2 regions of the Arthrobacter sp. DNA4 genome follow, and region 1 is predicted to be linked to the other one. Evidence: predicted binding sites of a transcription regulator. Region 1 holds the regulator's gene; the other holds the start of a gene.
The links. Region 1 encodes LexA, which represses DNA repair genes until DNA is damaged. Its sites were predicted from a motif close to TCGAACANNTGTTCGA; they were not measured.
Positions count from the first base shown of each region.

Region 2: the regulator LexA is predicted to act here: its motif matches at 6,019-6,034, upstream of NMQ03_RS11685 (DUF6504 family protein).

Region 1 is NZ_CP101466.1:1,626,014-1,633,813, reverse strand. Features, by position in the region: gene hisB (imidazoleglycerol-phosphate dehydratase HisB) at 1-352, opposite strand, end outside; gene NMQ03_RS07565 (histidinol-phosphate transaminase) at 414-1,532, opposite strand; gene NMQ03_RS07560 (LysM peptidoglycan-binding domain-containing protein) at 1,688-2,038, opposite strand; gene lexA (transcriptional repressor LexA) at 2,393-3,127, shown strand; gene NMQ03_RS07550 (ATP-dependent DNA helicase) at 3,176-5,233, opposite strand; gene hflX (GTPase HflX) at 5,226-6,803, opposite strand; gene NMQ03_RS07540 (class I SAM-dependent methyltransferase) at 7,241-7,800, shown strand, end outside.
Region 2 is NZ_CP101466.1:2,547,968-2,555,767, reverse strand. Features, by position in the region: partial or broken gene NMQ03_RS11730 (thioesterase family protein) at 1-329, shown strand, start outside; gene NMQ03_RS11725 (PadR family transcriptional regulator) at 449-988, shown strand; partial or broken gene NMQ03_RS11720 (ABC1 kinase family protein) at 994-2,702, shown strand; gene NMQ03_RS11715 (lipoate--protein ligase family protein) at 2,825-3,574, shown strand; gene NMQ03_RS11710 (mycoredoxin) at 3,603-3,860, opposite strand; gene NMQ03_RS11705 (SOS response-associated peptidase) at 4,011-4,754, shown strand; gene NMQ03_RS11700 (VOC family protein) at 4,780-5,202, opposite strand; gene NMQ03_RS11695 (chorismate mutase) at 5,219-5,542, shown strand; gene NMQ03_RS11690 (hypothetical protein) at 5,549-5,938, opposite strand; gene NMQ03_RS11685 (DUF6504 family protein) at 6,070-6,420, shown strand; gene NMQ03_RS11680 (DNA polymerase III subunit alpha) at 6,431-7,800, shown strand, end outside.

The sequences.
Region 1 (7,800 bases):
CCACCACAGCATTGGCAAGGGCCTCATCCAGCGGCACGGTGGCCTCACCGAACCGTCGGATTCCTGCCTTGTTGCCCAGGGCAGTCCGCAGGACCTCGCCGAAGGTGATGGCGACGTCCTCCACGGTGTGGTGGACGTCGATGTGGGTATCTCCGGTGGCCTTGACCGTCATGTCGATCAGCGAGTGCTTGCACAGGGCGGTCAGCATGTGGTCGTAGAACGGCACCGAGGTATCGATGTCCGATACGCCCGTTCCGTCGAGGTTGATCTCCACGAGTACGGAGGACTCGCTGGTGGCACGCTCCATGCGGGCGGTCCGGGCAGCAGCCGTATTCGATCCGGTTGGACTCATGGTGAAGGATCCTTAGTGCGAGAAGGAGTGGTTCAAGGCGACCAGCGCCGCAGTATCAAGTCTAGGCGTGAAGCGCGGCGTGGCCGGCAAGGATGCGTTCCAGGGACGTGAGGAAGGCTGTGGTTTCCGCCTCAGTGCCTGCGGTGACCCGGAGGTGGCCGGGGATGCCCACGTCCCTGATGAGCACGCCCGCGTCCAGCAGTTCCTGCCAGACCTGGTGCGGATTTTCCAGGGCGCCAAAGAACACGTAGTTGGAGTCCGACGCGGCGGGCTTGAGGCCCATCCTGGTCAGTTCGGCCACGATGCGGTCCCGCTGCTTCTTGATGTCTTCGACGTCGGCCATGAGCGCTTCGCGGTGCTCAAGTGCTGCCAGGGCGGTGGCCTGGGTGATGGCGGACAGGTGGTACGGCAGGCGGACCAGCCGCAGGGCATCGGTGACCTCGGGTGCAGCGGCCATGTAACCGAGCCGGGCACCCGCCAGGGCGAACGCCTTGCTCATGGTGCGGGACACGATGAGCCGCTCACGGCCGGGCAGGAGCTTCAGGGCACTGGGAGTTCCGTCGTGCGCGAACTCGTGGTACGCCTCATCGACGATGACGATGGCCTGGCTGTCGGCACCGGCGTCATAGACGGCCTCCACGACGTCCAGCCCAAGTCCCGTCCCGGTGGGGTTGTTGGGCGAGCAGAGGAACACGATGTTCGGCTGCAGTTCCTTGACCTGGCGGGCGGCCGACTCCGCGCTGAGGTCATAGCCCTCCGCGCGTTCCCCGGTGATGTACTGCGTGTCTGTTCCGCTGGCCAGCAGGGGGTACATGGAGTACGTGGGCGGGAAACCGAGTGCGGTGCGGCCCGGACCGCCAAAGGCCTGGAGGATCTGCTGGAGGACTTCATTGGAACCATTGGCGGCCCACAGGTTGGTTTCATCGAGCCCATGCCCGAGGTATTCGGCCAGGGCCTTCCGGAGCGCGGTGAACTCACGGTCCGGATAACGGTTCAGGCCCGCAGCGGCCTCCGTCACGGCGGCACTGATGGCGGCGCGCACGTCCGCGGGAACACCATGGGTGTTTTCATTGACGTTCAGCAGGATGGGGACGTCCAGTTGGGGCGCCCCGTATGGGGTCAGGCCGCGGAGGTTGCTGCGGAGGGGAAGCCGGTTCAGACGTTCTAGCTGGTCGTTCACCTGAACAGTTTAGTTGCCGCGGCAACGACCGGAAAATGTGACGGTTCCTGTTCGCCCTCGGCATGTCCCGCGGCCGCCCGCTTCACGTGAGGCGGCAGCGCAGGCAGCGGGCCCTGGCAGCCGGCGGAGGCGGCAGATCCGGCGGCTCCGGACAATCAGTGGGTGGGGACGAAGAGCTGCTGGCCCGGAAGAACGGTACCCGCGGCAAGGTTGTTAAGCTGGACGATGTCCGCCACGACGTCCCGGGCGTCCCGGTCCGGAGCGACGGCGCCCGCAATGGCCCACAGCGACTGGCCGGACTGCACGGTCACCGTAACGGTGGGCGTCACCGCAAGGTCGGCGGCCGAGTCCGACGCCTTGGCCGGGGAGTGGAAGAGGCCCGAAAGCGACAGCAGGAGTACAGCCAGGAGCACGAGCGGAACTCCGATCAGGACGATCCTCCCCCGGCGGGTCAGCCGCAGGGGCGCGGACGAAGGTGAAACCTGGTGAAGAGATAAAGCTGACATGAACTAAGCCCTCCTGGACTTGCCGTGCTGCCCGGGTGTCCGCCCGCTGCTGCCTTGCCGTTCATATCGCGCCGGGACTTCTCCCGGCCGCGTATTCGAATGGCGCATCTGCTGGTTAGAACACATGTTCGAACTTTGCTTGTTAAGTTTTAGCACCTATCAACGAACAATGTCGAGACTCGCTAGAACAAATGTTTGAAAAAGCAATGTGGCTGGCCTAGTTTTGAAACCACAGAACAACCACCACTGAAGTTGAACAGCAGGGTCTGACAATGACAGTGGGAGTCCTTCCGGCGGCACTGTGGAACAGCGGCCCACGGAAGATCCGGCGGCAAGCGAAAGGCATTGGCGAATATGGCAGCAGCAGCCGCCGGGGGCAGGACCGCCCCGCAATCCAAGAGGACAGCCAAGGGGCTGACCCCTCGGCAGAAAAAGATCCTCGAGACCATCCAGCGCTCGGTCAATGAGAACGGGTATCCGCCCTCCATGCGCGAGATCGGCGATACCGTCGGCCTTGCGAGCCTGTCCAGCGTGACCCACCAGCTTTCCCAGTTGGAGAAGCTGGGTTACCTGCGCCGCGACCCCAAGCGGCCGCGCGCCATGGAAGTGCTGATGCCGCTCACGCTGGACGGCGGGGGCAAAGGCGCCGGTGCGTCTCCTGCGCCGCAGGCTGCGGGCGGGGGCGCCACCGTCACCGAACTGCCTACCGCACTGGATACGGCCATGGTTCCTTTGGTGGGCCGGATTGCCGCCGGCGGGCCCATCCTCGCAGAACAGCTCGTGGAGGATGTCATGCCGCTGCCCCGCCAGCTGGTGGGCCAGGGCGAACTTTTCATGCTCAAAGTGGCTGGCGACTCCATGGTGGACGCCGCCATTTGCGATGGTGACTGGGTGGTGGTGAGGCGCCAGGCTGACGCGGCCAATGGGGACATTGTTGCTGCCCTGCTGGACGACGAGGCGACCGTGAAGACGTTCCGCCAGCGCGACGGCCACACGTGGCTGCTCCCCCAGAACACGCAGTACGAACCAATCCTGGGCGACCACGCCACCATCATGGGCAAGGTCGTCTCGGTCCTGCGTTCCCTCTAGCCTGCGCACGCCTGCGCGGCATCCGCGCAGGCGTTGTCCGGCAGTCCGTCAGGAAGCGTCGGCACCGAGCCGGTTGAGCGCGGCCAGCGCCTTGGCGCGGTCGGTGGTGGCCCAGAACGGGGGCAGCGCACCGCGCAGGAATCCTGCATAGCGTTCGGTGGCGAGCCGTGAGTCTAGGACGGCCACCACGCCTTTGTCCCCGGTAGACCTGATCAGGCGCCCGGCACCCTGGGCGAGCCGGATGGCCGCGTGGGTGGCGGAAACGGCCATGAAGCCGTTTCCCCCTGCCTGCGCCACGGCACGCGAACGCGCCGTCACCAGGGGATCGTCCGGCCGTGGGAAGGGTATGCGGTCTATTACCACCAGCCGGCAGGATCCTCCGGGAACGTCGACGCCCTGCCATAGGGACATAGTGCCGAAGAGGCAGGTGTCCGGTTCGTCGGCGAATTGCTTGACCAAGGCGGTCATGGTCGACTCGCCCTGGCAGAGAACAGTCATATTGAGCTTGGGCCGGAGGGCGTCGGCGGCCTCTTCGGCCGCCCGCCGCGAGGAGAACAGGCACAGGGCGCCCCCGCCTGATGCCTTGATGAGTGCTTCGAGTTCTGACAGCGCTTCCTGTGACACGCCGCGGCCGGGCTTGGGCAGGTGACCGGCTACGTAGAGGATGCCCTGCTTGGGATAGTCGAAGGGCGAGCCAACATCCACGCCCGTCCAGCTGGGGGCCCCGTCGCCTACCAGGCCCAGTCCCCCGGCCGCCGGTTCAAAGGCGGAGCCGATGGCCAGGGTGGCAGAGGTCAGCACGACGGTGTGGTCTGCGAAGAGTCCCTCCCGCAGCCTGCCGGCGACGGACAGTGGGGCTATGTTGATCAGCACCGGCGCACTGTCATCGGGCTGTGAGTATCCCTGGCCGGGATCGAAGGTGCTGGCGCGGGAGAACCACACCACTTCGCGGTTCTCGCGTGCAGCAATGAGCCTTTCGCAGAGTTCCAGGATGAGCATCAGCCGGGAACGCGCCAGCTGCCGCCCGCCGTCGGCTGTGGTGTTGCTGTCCCCTTTGGAATCGGACAACGCGGCCCGGCACGCTTCACGCAACTGGTCCACGCAGTCGAGCTGTTCATCGTTCAGCCCGTTGGGAAGCAGACCGTTCGGTGCGCCGGCAAGGGCCAGTTCCAGGTTGGCAGCTACGGCGTTCAGGGCGTCAACGGTGATGGCGGTATGTTTCCGGGCACCCGAAGCGGCAGCGTGAACCATAGCCACGGACAACTGTCCGGACACGGCGCCAGTGACCCGGTCCTGCAGTTCGTGCGCTTCGTCCACCACCACGACGTCGTATTCGGGCAGGACGGCAAGTCCCTCGAACGCGCTGACGGCCAGCATGGCGTGGTTGGTGACCACCACATCGGCCTCGGCTGCGTCTTGCCGGGCGAGTTCGCTGAAGCATTCGGCGGCCATCGGGCATTTCTGTGCCCCCAGGCATTCCATCGACGTCACGGAAACCTGGCGCCAGGCGCGGTCGGTCACGCCGGGCAGGAGCTCGTCCCTGTCGCCGGTGGTTGTCTTTTCGGCCCATTCGCGGAGCCGTACCACTTCCTTGCCGAGCTGCGACGATGGTCCGCCCACCGAAGCAGCGAAATGTGGAACGCTGGTGTCCTCTCCCAGGGAGAAGAGCTGCCCTTCCGATGGTTCCTCTGACGGGAAACCGCCTTCAAGCTTGTGGCGGCAAACGTAGTTGGACCGCCCCTTGACCAAGGCAACCTTGACCGGCCGGTCCAGTGCCGGCGTGATGTTCTTCAGGAGCCTGGGCAGGTCCCTGCCCACAATCTGGGTCTGGAGTGCCAGCGTGGCCGTGGACACCAGGGCCGGTTTGTTGCTTTCCAGGGCATGGGCGATAAGCGGTACCAGGTAGGCGAGCGATTTGCCGGTGCCGGTGCCTGCCTGGACCAACAGGTGGTTGCCGGTTTCGATGGCCCGGGCCACCTGGCGGGCCATTTCGTGTTGTCCGGTGCGGCTTTGTCCGCCCATGCCGGCGACGGCGCGGTCGAGCAGTTCAATAACGAACTGCTCGCCCGCCGTCTGCGCAGCTTCGCCGGCAGCAGGGTCAGTCATTGACGACGAATGGTTCCAGTTCAGACGCGAGGCCCTCACGGACCATCACGGCAGCCCTGGTGCCTGTCTCAACGTGGTCCAGGCTGAGGATTTCGGCGTCGGACTCGTGGAGCTTGCTGAGCAGGTCCCCGCGGTCGTACGGAATGAGCAGCTCCATCTTGACGGATGGCCGGGGGATGGACTCACTGATGGCCTTCAGCAGCTCCGGAATGCCCTCCCCCGTCCGGGCGGAGACCACCACGTGCCGCGGCTCGCGCTGCTTCAGCCGCTCCACCACGAAGGGGTCGGCTGCATCGGCCTTGTTCAGGACGATGATTTCGGGCACCTTGCGGGCATCGACTTCGCTGAAGACTTTCCGGACCGCTGCAATCTGCCCTTCGGGGTCGGGATGCGAAACGTCCACCACGTGCAGGATCAGGTCCGAGTCGGCGACCTCTTCGAGGGTGGAACGGAAGGCTTCCACCAACTGTGTGGGCAGCGACCGGACGAATCCGACGGTGTCGGCCAGGGTGTACCCCAGGCCGTCGGCGGTTTCGGCCTTGCGGACAGTGGGATCCAGCGTGGCGAACAGCGCGTTTTCCACGAGGACACCTGCGTCCGTGAGCCGGTTGAGCAGCGAGGATTTGCCGGCGTTGGTGTACCCGGCGATTGCCACCGAGGGCACTTCGTTACGACGGCGGTTGGCCCGTTTGGTCTCCCGAGCGGGCTTCATGGCGGCAATTTCGCGCCGCAGCTTTGCCATGCGGGTACGGATCCGGCGCCGGTCCAGTTCGATCTTGGTCTCACCGGGGCCACGGGAGCCCATGCCGGCAGCAGCGCCGCCCACCTGGCCACCAGCCTGGCGGGACATCGACTCGCCCCAGCCGCGCAGGCGGGGAAGCAGGTATTCCAGCTGTGCCAGTTCCACCTGGGCTTTGCCCTCGCGGCTCTTGGCATGCTGGGCGAAGATGTCCAGGATCAGGGCCGTGCGGTCAATGACCTTGACCTTGACGATGTCTTCAAGGCCGCGGCGCTGGGAAGGTGCCAGTTCGGCGTCCACCACCACGGTGTCCGCGCCGGTGGACATGACGATGTCCTTCAGCTCCTGGGCCTTGCCGGACCCCAGGAAAGTCCCGGGGTCTGGTTTGTCGCGGCGCTGCACCAACCCGTCGAGGACCTCCGAACCGGCGGTCTCGGCGAGGGCCGCGAGCTCACGCAGCGAGTTTTCGGCGTCGGCAAGCGTTCCTTCGGACCAGAGCCCGGCGAGGACGACGCGTTCCAGGCGCAGCTGCCGGTATTCGACCTCGGTGACGTCTTCGAGTTCGGTGGACAGGCCTGCCCGCCGGCGCAGCGCGCGCCGTTCCTCGAGGTCCTGCTGGTCGCCGTCGTAGGTTGAGTGTTCTTCGTCAAGGCGGGAAATTGCCTGCGCCTTGCCAAGCACCGCCTTTCCATTGCCGCCTTCACCACCGGGCGTGCTGACGTTTCTGGCCGGTACCTCCTTGGCGAGGATCCGGTCGATGACAGCCTGGATCTCCTGCGGACTCATGTCCTGGGAGGCTGGTTCGGAACCGGTATTGGGCTGGCTGGTCATGGTCTCCTTTGAAGATTCGGCAGTTCCAGAATAGTGCTGATTGGGTGGAAGTTGGAAAGTATTCGCGCTGGGCTGACGGCCTGCGGTCATGCAGTTCTCCTGGTTGTTTCGCGACCGGCTGCGAGGCCGGGGCTCGAATGCCGCGTCAGGACGGCGGCAGGGCTGGAAAAGGCCGGAGAATGGCAGGAAGTGCAGCAGCAGGCTGACTTTCGAGTATTGTCCGGCGACCGGCTCAGACGGAAAGGTCTGGCCGGTGCGCAAAGCGGAAGGCATGGAAACCTGCGTCGCTGCGGGACGGACTGTCGCTGGAGGACAGGCTGCGGGACGGGCATGGCCCGTACCGGCTACTCGAAGATCAGGAACATGCCTTCCAGCGTAGCAGAGGGCCTTCAGGCCGGTTTCCCATTACGCTGCAGGGGGAACTACTCTGGCCAGTTATGGAGTCCGCACACTATTTCAGCACGTCCCCTGCCGGCCCCTTTACCCGGAAGCCTTTGACGGTGGAATTGGCCGGTGAGACGCGACGGCTCCAGACCTCCACGGGCATCTTCAGCCCCGACGGAATCGACAAGGGCACCGCGGTGCTCCTCGCCGAAGTTCCGGCCCCGCATCCAAAGGGCAATCTCCTGGATATCGGGTGCGGCTGGGGTCCGGTGGCGCTCACTATGGCGCTGCTGGCCCCCGAATCAAAGGTCTACGCCGTGGATGTCAACGAACGCTGCATCACCCTGACCAACGAGAACGCCGCCGCGCTGGGACTGTCCAACGTCGTCGCCAGCACGCCCCAGGCCGTGGATCCCGGCATCCGCTTCGACACCATCTGGTCCAACCCGCCGATCAGGATCGGCAAGGATGAACTGCATGCCCTGCTCAAACTGTGGCTGCCGCGCCTGGCAGATGGCGGCACCGCATGGCTGGTGGTGCAGAAGAACCTTGGCTCTGATTCCCTTCAGCGCTGGCTGGCCGCCGAACTGGACAGTTCCTTCACCGTGACCCG
Region 2 (7,800 bases), 920 kb from region 1:
GCCACCGTCCCGGAGCCGGCAAGGTGTGGCTCCGCACCGACCACCCCCTGACCGACCGCGCCGACAGCGGCGACCTGGCCCGGCTCATGGGCTTGGTGGACACGGCCAACGGCATCGCGGCCAGGGTTCCGCCGGGGAAGGGCAGCTACGCGTTCCCCAACCTGGACCTGCAGATCCACATGTACCGCCGGCCCCGGGGGGAATGGCTGGGACTGGACAATGCGGTGTCGTTCGGCAGCGACGGGATCGGGCTGACCTCCACCGTGCTGCACGACCGGCAGGGGCCGTTCGGCCGCGCTGAACAGATCCTCACCCTGCGCAAATCCTGATAAAGGGTTCGTCCTGACCCTGCGACTGGTCCTTGCCGCGCCTGGGTCCTGACCTATGGTGCGGGCATGTATCGCTGAGTATCGTTGTATATCGTTCACGATTGACAAAGGAGTTCATGATGCGTGCTTCAAACCCTGCTGGCGGATTCGGCGGGAACAATCTGGACGGTATGTGGCAGGCCGTCGAGGAACTGCGCTCCCGGTTTGAAAAGCGGGCCGGAACCCGCGCCGGGAAAGGTGAGGTGCGGACGGCGGTGCTGGCCCTGCTGGCCGAGCGGCCCATGCACGGCTACCAGATCATCCGCGAGATCGAGGAACGCAGCGGGGGCAGCTGGAAACCGAGCGCAGGCTCCGTCTATCCCACCCTGCAGCTGCTGGCGGATGAAGGATCAATTACAGCCGAGGAAACGAACGGCCGAAAAATCTACTCGTTGACCGAAGCCGGCCGCGAGGAAGTGGCAACCCACCACGGGGCTGCGCCATGGGATCCGGCCGGCCCGATGGCCGGCGGCGTTGCTTCCCTGCCCAAGGCCGGGATCGAACTGGCCCAGGCCGCAGCCCAGGTTGGCCGTACCGGCACCCAGGAGCAGGTGCACCAGGCGGTGGCGGTGCTGGACGAGGCCCGCCGCCGTCTGTACGCCATCCTCGCCCAGGACTGACGCGGGTGGCGTCCACCGTCCAGGAGAGGGCCGACGCCCAGTTGCCCCTGCGGGAGCACCGCGGCCGCTACCGGCGGATTCTGCGCTTCGCTGCATGGAACCTCGCCGCCACGTGGTGGTTCGAGCTGTTCCTGCCGCGGATTGGACTTAGCCGGGTGGCCGCCAGGACGCGGTCACGGCGGATGCGGCGCTTTGCCCAGCGGTTCCATGACCTGGCCGTGGACCTCGGTGGCCTCATGATCAAGGTGGGCCAGTTCCTGTCCTCCCGGCTCGACGTCCTTCCGCCGGAGATCACCAAAGAACTGGAGGGGTTGCAGGACGAGGTGCCGCCGGTCGCCTTCCCTGCCATCTCCGCCCTGGCCGCCCGGGAACTGGGGACGCCGCTGGACAGGGTTTATGCCTCCGTGGACCCAACGCCCATAGCCGCTGCCTCCCTGGGCCAGGCCCACCGCGGCCGCTTGAATCCTGCCGACGCCGGGGACACCGGACTCGATGCCGTGGTGCTGAAAGTGCAGCGCCCGGGCATCGGCGCCATTGTCGACGTCGACCTTGCCGCCCTGCGCAAGGTTGCCGGCTGGCTCAGCCACATCCGGCTCGTTTCCCGCCGCGCCGACATGCCGGCGCTGGTGGAGGAATTCGCCCAGACCAGCCTGCTGGAGATCGACTACCTGCACGAGGCCGTCAACGCGGAGCGGTTCGCCGCGGATTTCGCCGGGGACGACCGCGTGGAAGTCCCGGGCGTGGTGTGGGAGCGGACCACCCGCCGTGTGCTCACCCTGGAGGACGTCACTGCCATCAAGATCACGGACGTCGGGGCGCTCCGTGCCGCCGCATCGATCCCGCCGCGGTCGCGCCGGTGTTCGCGTCCATCATGTTCGACCAACTGTTCACCAACGGCTTCTTCCACGCCGACCCTCATCCGGGGAACATCTTCGTCACCCCAGTCCCTCCAGGTGCAGGGCTTCCCTGGAAACTGACGTTCATCGACTTCGGGATGATGGGCGAAGTCACGGCTTCCACGCGCAGCGGACTGCGGAAGCTGCTGATCGCAGCCGCCGCCCGGGACGGCAAGGGACTCGTGGCGGCCATCAATGATGTGGGCGTCCTGATGCCGTCAGCCGACAGCGTGGCCCTGGAACGCGCCATGACGCAGCTCTTCGCCCGCTTCGGCGGCATGGGCTTCGCCGAACTGCGCGAGGTTGACCCGAGGGAGTTCCGTGACTTTGCCGTGGAGTTCGGTGACGTGGTCCGGTCGCTGCCGTTCCAGCTGCCGGAGAACTTCCTGCTGATCATCCGGGCCATGTCCCTGACCTCCGGGGTATGCAGTGCCCTGGATGAGCGTTTCAACCTCTGGGATTCGGTGGAGCCCTACGCCGCCCGGCTGCTGCGGAACGAACGGGGCAACGTGGTGCAGGACGTGGCCCGGCAGGCCCTCGACGCCGCCGGTGTTGCCTTCCGGCTCCCGGGCCGCCTGGACGCCCTGGCCGGGAGACTGGAGGAAGGATCGCTGCAGGTTGCCGTCCCCCGCCTGGAGCGCCAGGCTGCGCGGCTGGACCGGGCTGTGCGCCGCTCAGCCTCCGCCCTGGTCTTCGGGGCACTGCTGCTCGCGGGAGCCATTGTCCGCCCTGACGACCTTGCGCTGGGCAATGTGCTGATGACGGCGTCGGCCCTTCCGCTGCTGCACGCGCTGTGGGTGGGGCGCCGGGGACGTTAAGGCGGCCGCCGCCGTCGGGCGTAACCTAGGGGTGGCCTGCCCGTCCGCGGGCTGTGAACCGCCGCCACTAAAACCCGTCGACGTTGAAAATGTCGCCGCCACACCATGGGAGCTTCGCAACAATGCACCACACCGGTACCGGATCCAGCACGCTCACCGTGGTGCGGCAGGACGTGTCACTCGGCGCGGGCCGGGACCTCGAATTCGGCCTGGAGCTGCTGGCAAGGGCACGGAGCGGCGCCATTGGTCCCACCCTGCGGCTGTACCGGCCCGCGCCCACCGTGGCGTTCGGGCAGCGGGATACCCGGCTGCCGGGATTCGACGCCGCCGCCCAGGCCTGCCGGGACAACGGCTTCGAACCTCTGGTCAGGCGGGCGGGCGGACGCGCTGCGGCCTACCACCGGGGCACCCTGGTGGTGGACCACATTGAACCGGATACGGACGCCGTCGCCGGATCCAAGGCCCGGTTCGGCTACTTCGGGGAGCTGTTTGCGGAGGCGCTGCGAAGCGTGGGCGTACAGGCTGCCGTGGGTGAGATTCCCGGCGAATACTGTCCGGGCGAATTCAGTGTCTACGGCACCGACCCGGCAGACAGCTCCCGGAGAGTGAAACTGGTGGGCACTGCCCAGCGGGTTGTTTCCGGCGGCTGGCTCTTCAGCTCGGTGATCGTGGTGGAGGACTCCGCCCCGATCCGGAAGGTCCTTACCGACAGCTATGCCGCGCTCGGCCTGGACTGGAATCCTGCCACCGCCGGCGCCGCCAACGATCTGGTGCCCGGCCTGGACGTCGCCGCCGTCGAGCAGGCCATCCTTAAGACGTATGCGGGCCATGCCACCCTGGAAGCTGCTTCCTTCAGCAGCCTGGGGGCATGACCCGCATCAGTTGTGGCGCGGCGGCCGGTCAGGCGGCCAGGCGGCTCTTGACCTCGGCGGCGGACGGGTTGGTGGCGGCGGTGCCGTCCGGGAAGAGGACCGTTGGGACGGTGCGGTTGCCACCGTTCAGCTGCTCCACGAGTTCAGCCGTGCCGTCCACCTCTTCGATGTTGATTTCGGTGTAGCCGATGCCCTGTGCATCCAGCTGCTTCTTGAGCCGGTTGCAGTAGCCGCACCAGGTGGTGGAAAACATGGTGATGGTGCCTGATTCGGGAGTGAAGTCCACAGGGATCTCCTATACGTCGCTTGAAAGGTTTCCTTACTGTCAACCGTAGCGTGGCCGCCGGTATTCCCCGGTCCCGGGCGCTGCTGCGGTGCCTGGATGACAGTTTGTGGCGGGCGGTGGCAAGCTGGTGCCATGTGTGGACGCTACGTAATGGCACGGGCCGTGGGGGATCTCCTGGCCGAGTTCGACGCCGAGCTGGAGGACGAGGTCACCATCCCGCCGTCCTGGAACGTGGCACCCACTGACGCCGTCCCCATTGTGCTGGAGCGGCTGGTGGAAGACGGCGCTGCGCCCCGGCAGGTCCGCCAGCTGCACGTTGCGCGGTGGGGCCTGGTCCCGTCCTGGGCAAAGGATCCCGGGATCGGCTCCCGCATGATCAATGCACGGAGCGAATCCGTGCTGGAGAAGCCGGCCTTCCGGAAGGCTGTGCAGTCCCGCCGCTGTGCCGTGCCCGCCGACGGCTACTACGAATGGAAGCAGGGCCCGGGAAAGTCGAAGCAGCCCTACTACGTGCACCCGGGCGGGGAACGCGGGCTGGTTTTCGCCGGTCTCTATGAGTGGTGGAAGGACCCGTCAGTGCCGGAGGGGGAGCCCGGACGCTGGCTGCTGTCCACGTCGATCCTCACGGCTGACACCCCGCCGCCGGGGACTGAATCCACCATCTTCGGGAAACTGACCGAGCTGCATGACAGAGTGCCGCTGCCCATGGACAAGGCCACGATGGAGGCCTGGCTGGACCCGGAGGCTGATGATGCCGCCGCATTGGTTGACCTGGTGCGGTCGGGGGTCAAGGACGCGGCAGCCGACTGGCACGTGGAATCCGTGGGCAAGGAAGTGGGCAATGTCCGCAACAACGGCCCGGAACTGATCCGCCCGGTGGAAGCCCTGTTCTAGCAGCCTCCGCCTGGGCCGGTACCCGTCAGACGGTGACCGTGCCGGCGTCGTCCACTGTCCAGGTGGGGTTGTACGCCACTTCCCAGCGGAACCCGTCAGGGTCGGCAAAATATCCTGCGTAGCCTCCCCATGCCTTGGTGACGGGCTCGGCAACGATGGCAGCACCGGCAGCCGCGGCCTGTTCCATGACGCTGTCCACTTCCTGCGGGCTTGCCAGGTTGTGGCTGAGCGTGATGCCGGGGACGCCGGCGGAAGGACTGGTGGCGGCTTCGGCCTGCATCTGGGTGCTGTCCCAGAGGGAGAGCACCAGCCCATGGTTCACCTGGATGAACAGGACTTCCCCGGCAACCTCGCGGTGGACGGGCCAGCCAAGGCCGTCAACGTAGAAGGCGCGCGAGGCCTCGACGCTGCGGACACCGAGGGAGATAAAGTCGACTCTGGGCTCCATGCTTCGATACTGTCAGATGATGGCGACAATTCAAGGAAACGATAGGGATGCCCGGGCCGACAGGGAACAGCTCGCTGCCGTCCGGGTTGCTGTTGACGAGGTGGATGAGCAGATTGTCACCCTCATCGCCCGCCGCGAACGGCTGATCAGGATCGCCGGCACGCTGAAGGGTGATGACGCCGAGGTGCGCGCCCCGGGCCGGGTGGAGCGGATCATAGAACACGTGCGGGCTGCTGCCGAGAAAAAAGACATTGACCCGGACATCGTGGAGTCAACCTACCGGGCCATGATCTCCGCGTTCATTGAACTTGAACTGCGGATCCATAAAGAAAACAGCTGAGGAAGCTTAGGGCGCTTCCTCCACCGGCACCCCGTGCTGGAACTCCCGTCCGTCCGCCTCGCTGAAGGCGGACAGGACGTGCCCCTGCCCGAGCCCGTTCAACGCCGTCAGGGGAAAGCTGCCGGTGATGCTGCTCTGTGAGTGGGTGACTCCGGACAGGTCGTAATCCTCCTCGATCCCCTGGTCCCGGTTGAACGCGTAGCAGGCGATGGCCTCCCCGTTCATGAACTCAATGCACAGCCGGCGCTGAGCCGAATAATCCGGCGAGGCTCCCATCAACCCCACCACGTAGGCACCGGATACCGGAATGGTGCCGTCGATATCGAACGTGGCGACCAGGGTGGAGTCCTCGGTCTTGATGCTGGCCTGCTTCAGGAGTGCGTCATCGGTACTCATGCCAACATCCTGCTCCCTGCCGCACGCCCCGTCCACCCCCGCCTATGTTTTGATGCCATCCCGGCGTAGACTGGTTTTATTCGAATACATATTCGAATACCTGTTTGGGGAAAATCGTCGGGGAGGTGCACATGGGCATGTTCAGCGAGTCTGTTGACGTGGTGTGCACCGAAGCCGGACAACCGGAAACGTTGACCTGGGCCGGTGCTTCCTACACCGTCTGCGCCGAACCCCTCCGGTGGTACGAACGCCGGCAATGGTGGGCGGAAGACAGCAGGGCCCCGCTGGGAAGCGGACCGGGCGTGGTGGATCACGAAATCTGGCGCGTGCAGGTGCTGCCTGCCCGGGTGGCCTCCAGTCCCTCAGCGCCGGAAGATGCGGCCGGCGCAGAACCCCTCACTCTTGACCTGACCCGCCATATCCGCAGCAACCGCTGGCGGCTGCTGCGGATCCATGACGCCCTCCGCCACAGAACAGCCTGACCAGTCCAGCATGAGCTTCACCCACCTTCACGTTTCCACGGCGTTCAGCGCCCATTACGGTGTTTCCTGGCCGGAGGAACTGGCCATGGCTGCCGCAGCCGACGGCGCCACAGCCCTTGCCTGTACAGACCGGGACGGCCTCTACGGAACCATCAAGCACCTCAAGGCCTGCATGGCCGCGGGCATCGACCCCATTGTGGGGGTGGACCTTGCAGTGTTTGACGACGACGGTGATCACCGAACGCAGGTGGCAGGCAGGGTGGTGGTGCTGGCCCGCGGCCAAAACAACGGTGCCGGATACCGTGCGCTGTGCCGGCTGGTCTCCGACGCCCACGCAAGGACCTCGGGGAAAGCCGGGGGAGCGGTGCCCGCTGCTGTCACCCGTGCCGAACTGGCTTCCCGCACCCTTGACCCCCAAACCCTTAAGCCGGTGCTCACCGTATTGCTCGGCCCTGATTCGGATGTGGGCCGTGCCATGGGCGGACGGCGCTACCTGCGGCCCCGGACCCTTTTCAAGCAGTGGCTTGACGCAATGCCCGCCGGAACCGTGGTGGCTGAAATAGTCTCCCAACTCAGCGCACCTGGTACCCCGTTGAGCACGGCGCACGCTGTGCGCATGCTCAGGCTCGCCGAGGAACACCAGGTGCCGGCAGTACTCGCCAATGCGGTGAGGTACTGCGCTGCGGACGGAGCACCAACCGCTGACGTCCTGGATTCTGCCCGGACATTGAAGTCCCTGCCCGAACTGGCAGGGGAACCCCTCCTGCAACCCACTGGCCAGGGGTGGCTGAAAACCCCGGCGCAGATGCTGGGGATAGGCAAGGAGATCATTTCAGCAGCCGGTTATGGTGCCGCCGACCTCAAGCAGCTGATGACGCAAACGGAGGCGCTCGCCGATCTCTGCCGGATCGACCCCACCTCGGACATGGGATGGAAACAGCCCGTGGTGCCCGAAGCATCCGTTATTGGCATCAGCCAGGATCCGCACGCTGAACTCATCCAGCGCTGCCATGCAGGAATCGGCCGGCGGTTCCCGGGAGCCACTGGCAACGCGGAGAAGGAGATCCTGGCCCGCCTGGACCATGAGCTGGGGATCATCCACAACCTGGGCTTCTCCTCATACTTCCTGACTGTTGCCGAGGTGTCCCGGATGATCCAGGACATGGGGGTCAGGGCGGCAGCAAGAGGGTCGGGAGCATCCAGCCTGGTCAATTACCTGATCGACGTCAGCCATGTGAATCCCCTCCAGCACGACCTGATATTTGAACGTTTCCTCTCCAACGACCGCGCCACCCTTCCGGACATCGACATCGACGTCGAAAGCGCTGAACGCCACAACGTCTACCACCGGATCTTCGAACGCTTCGGCTCTGAACGGGT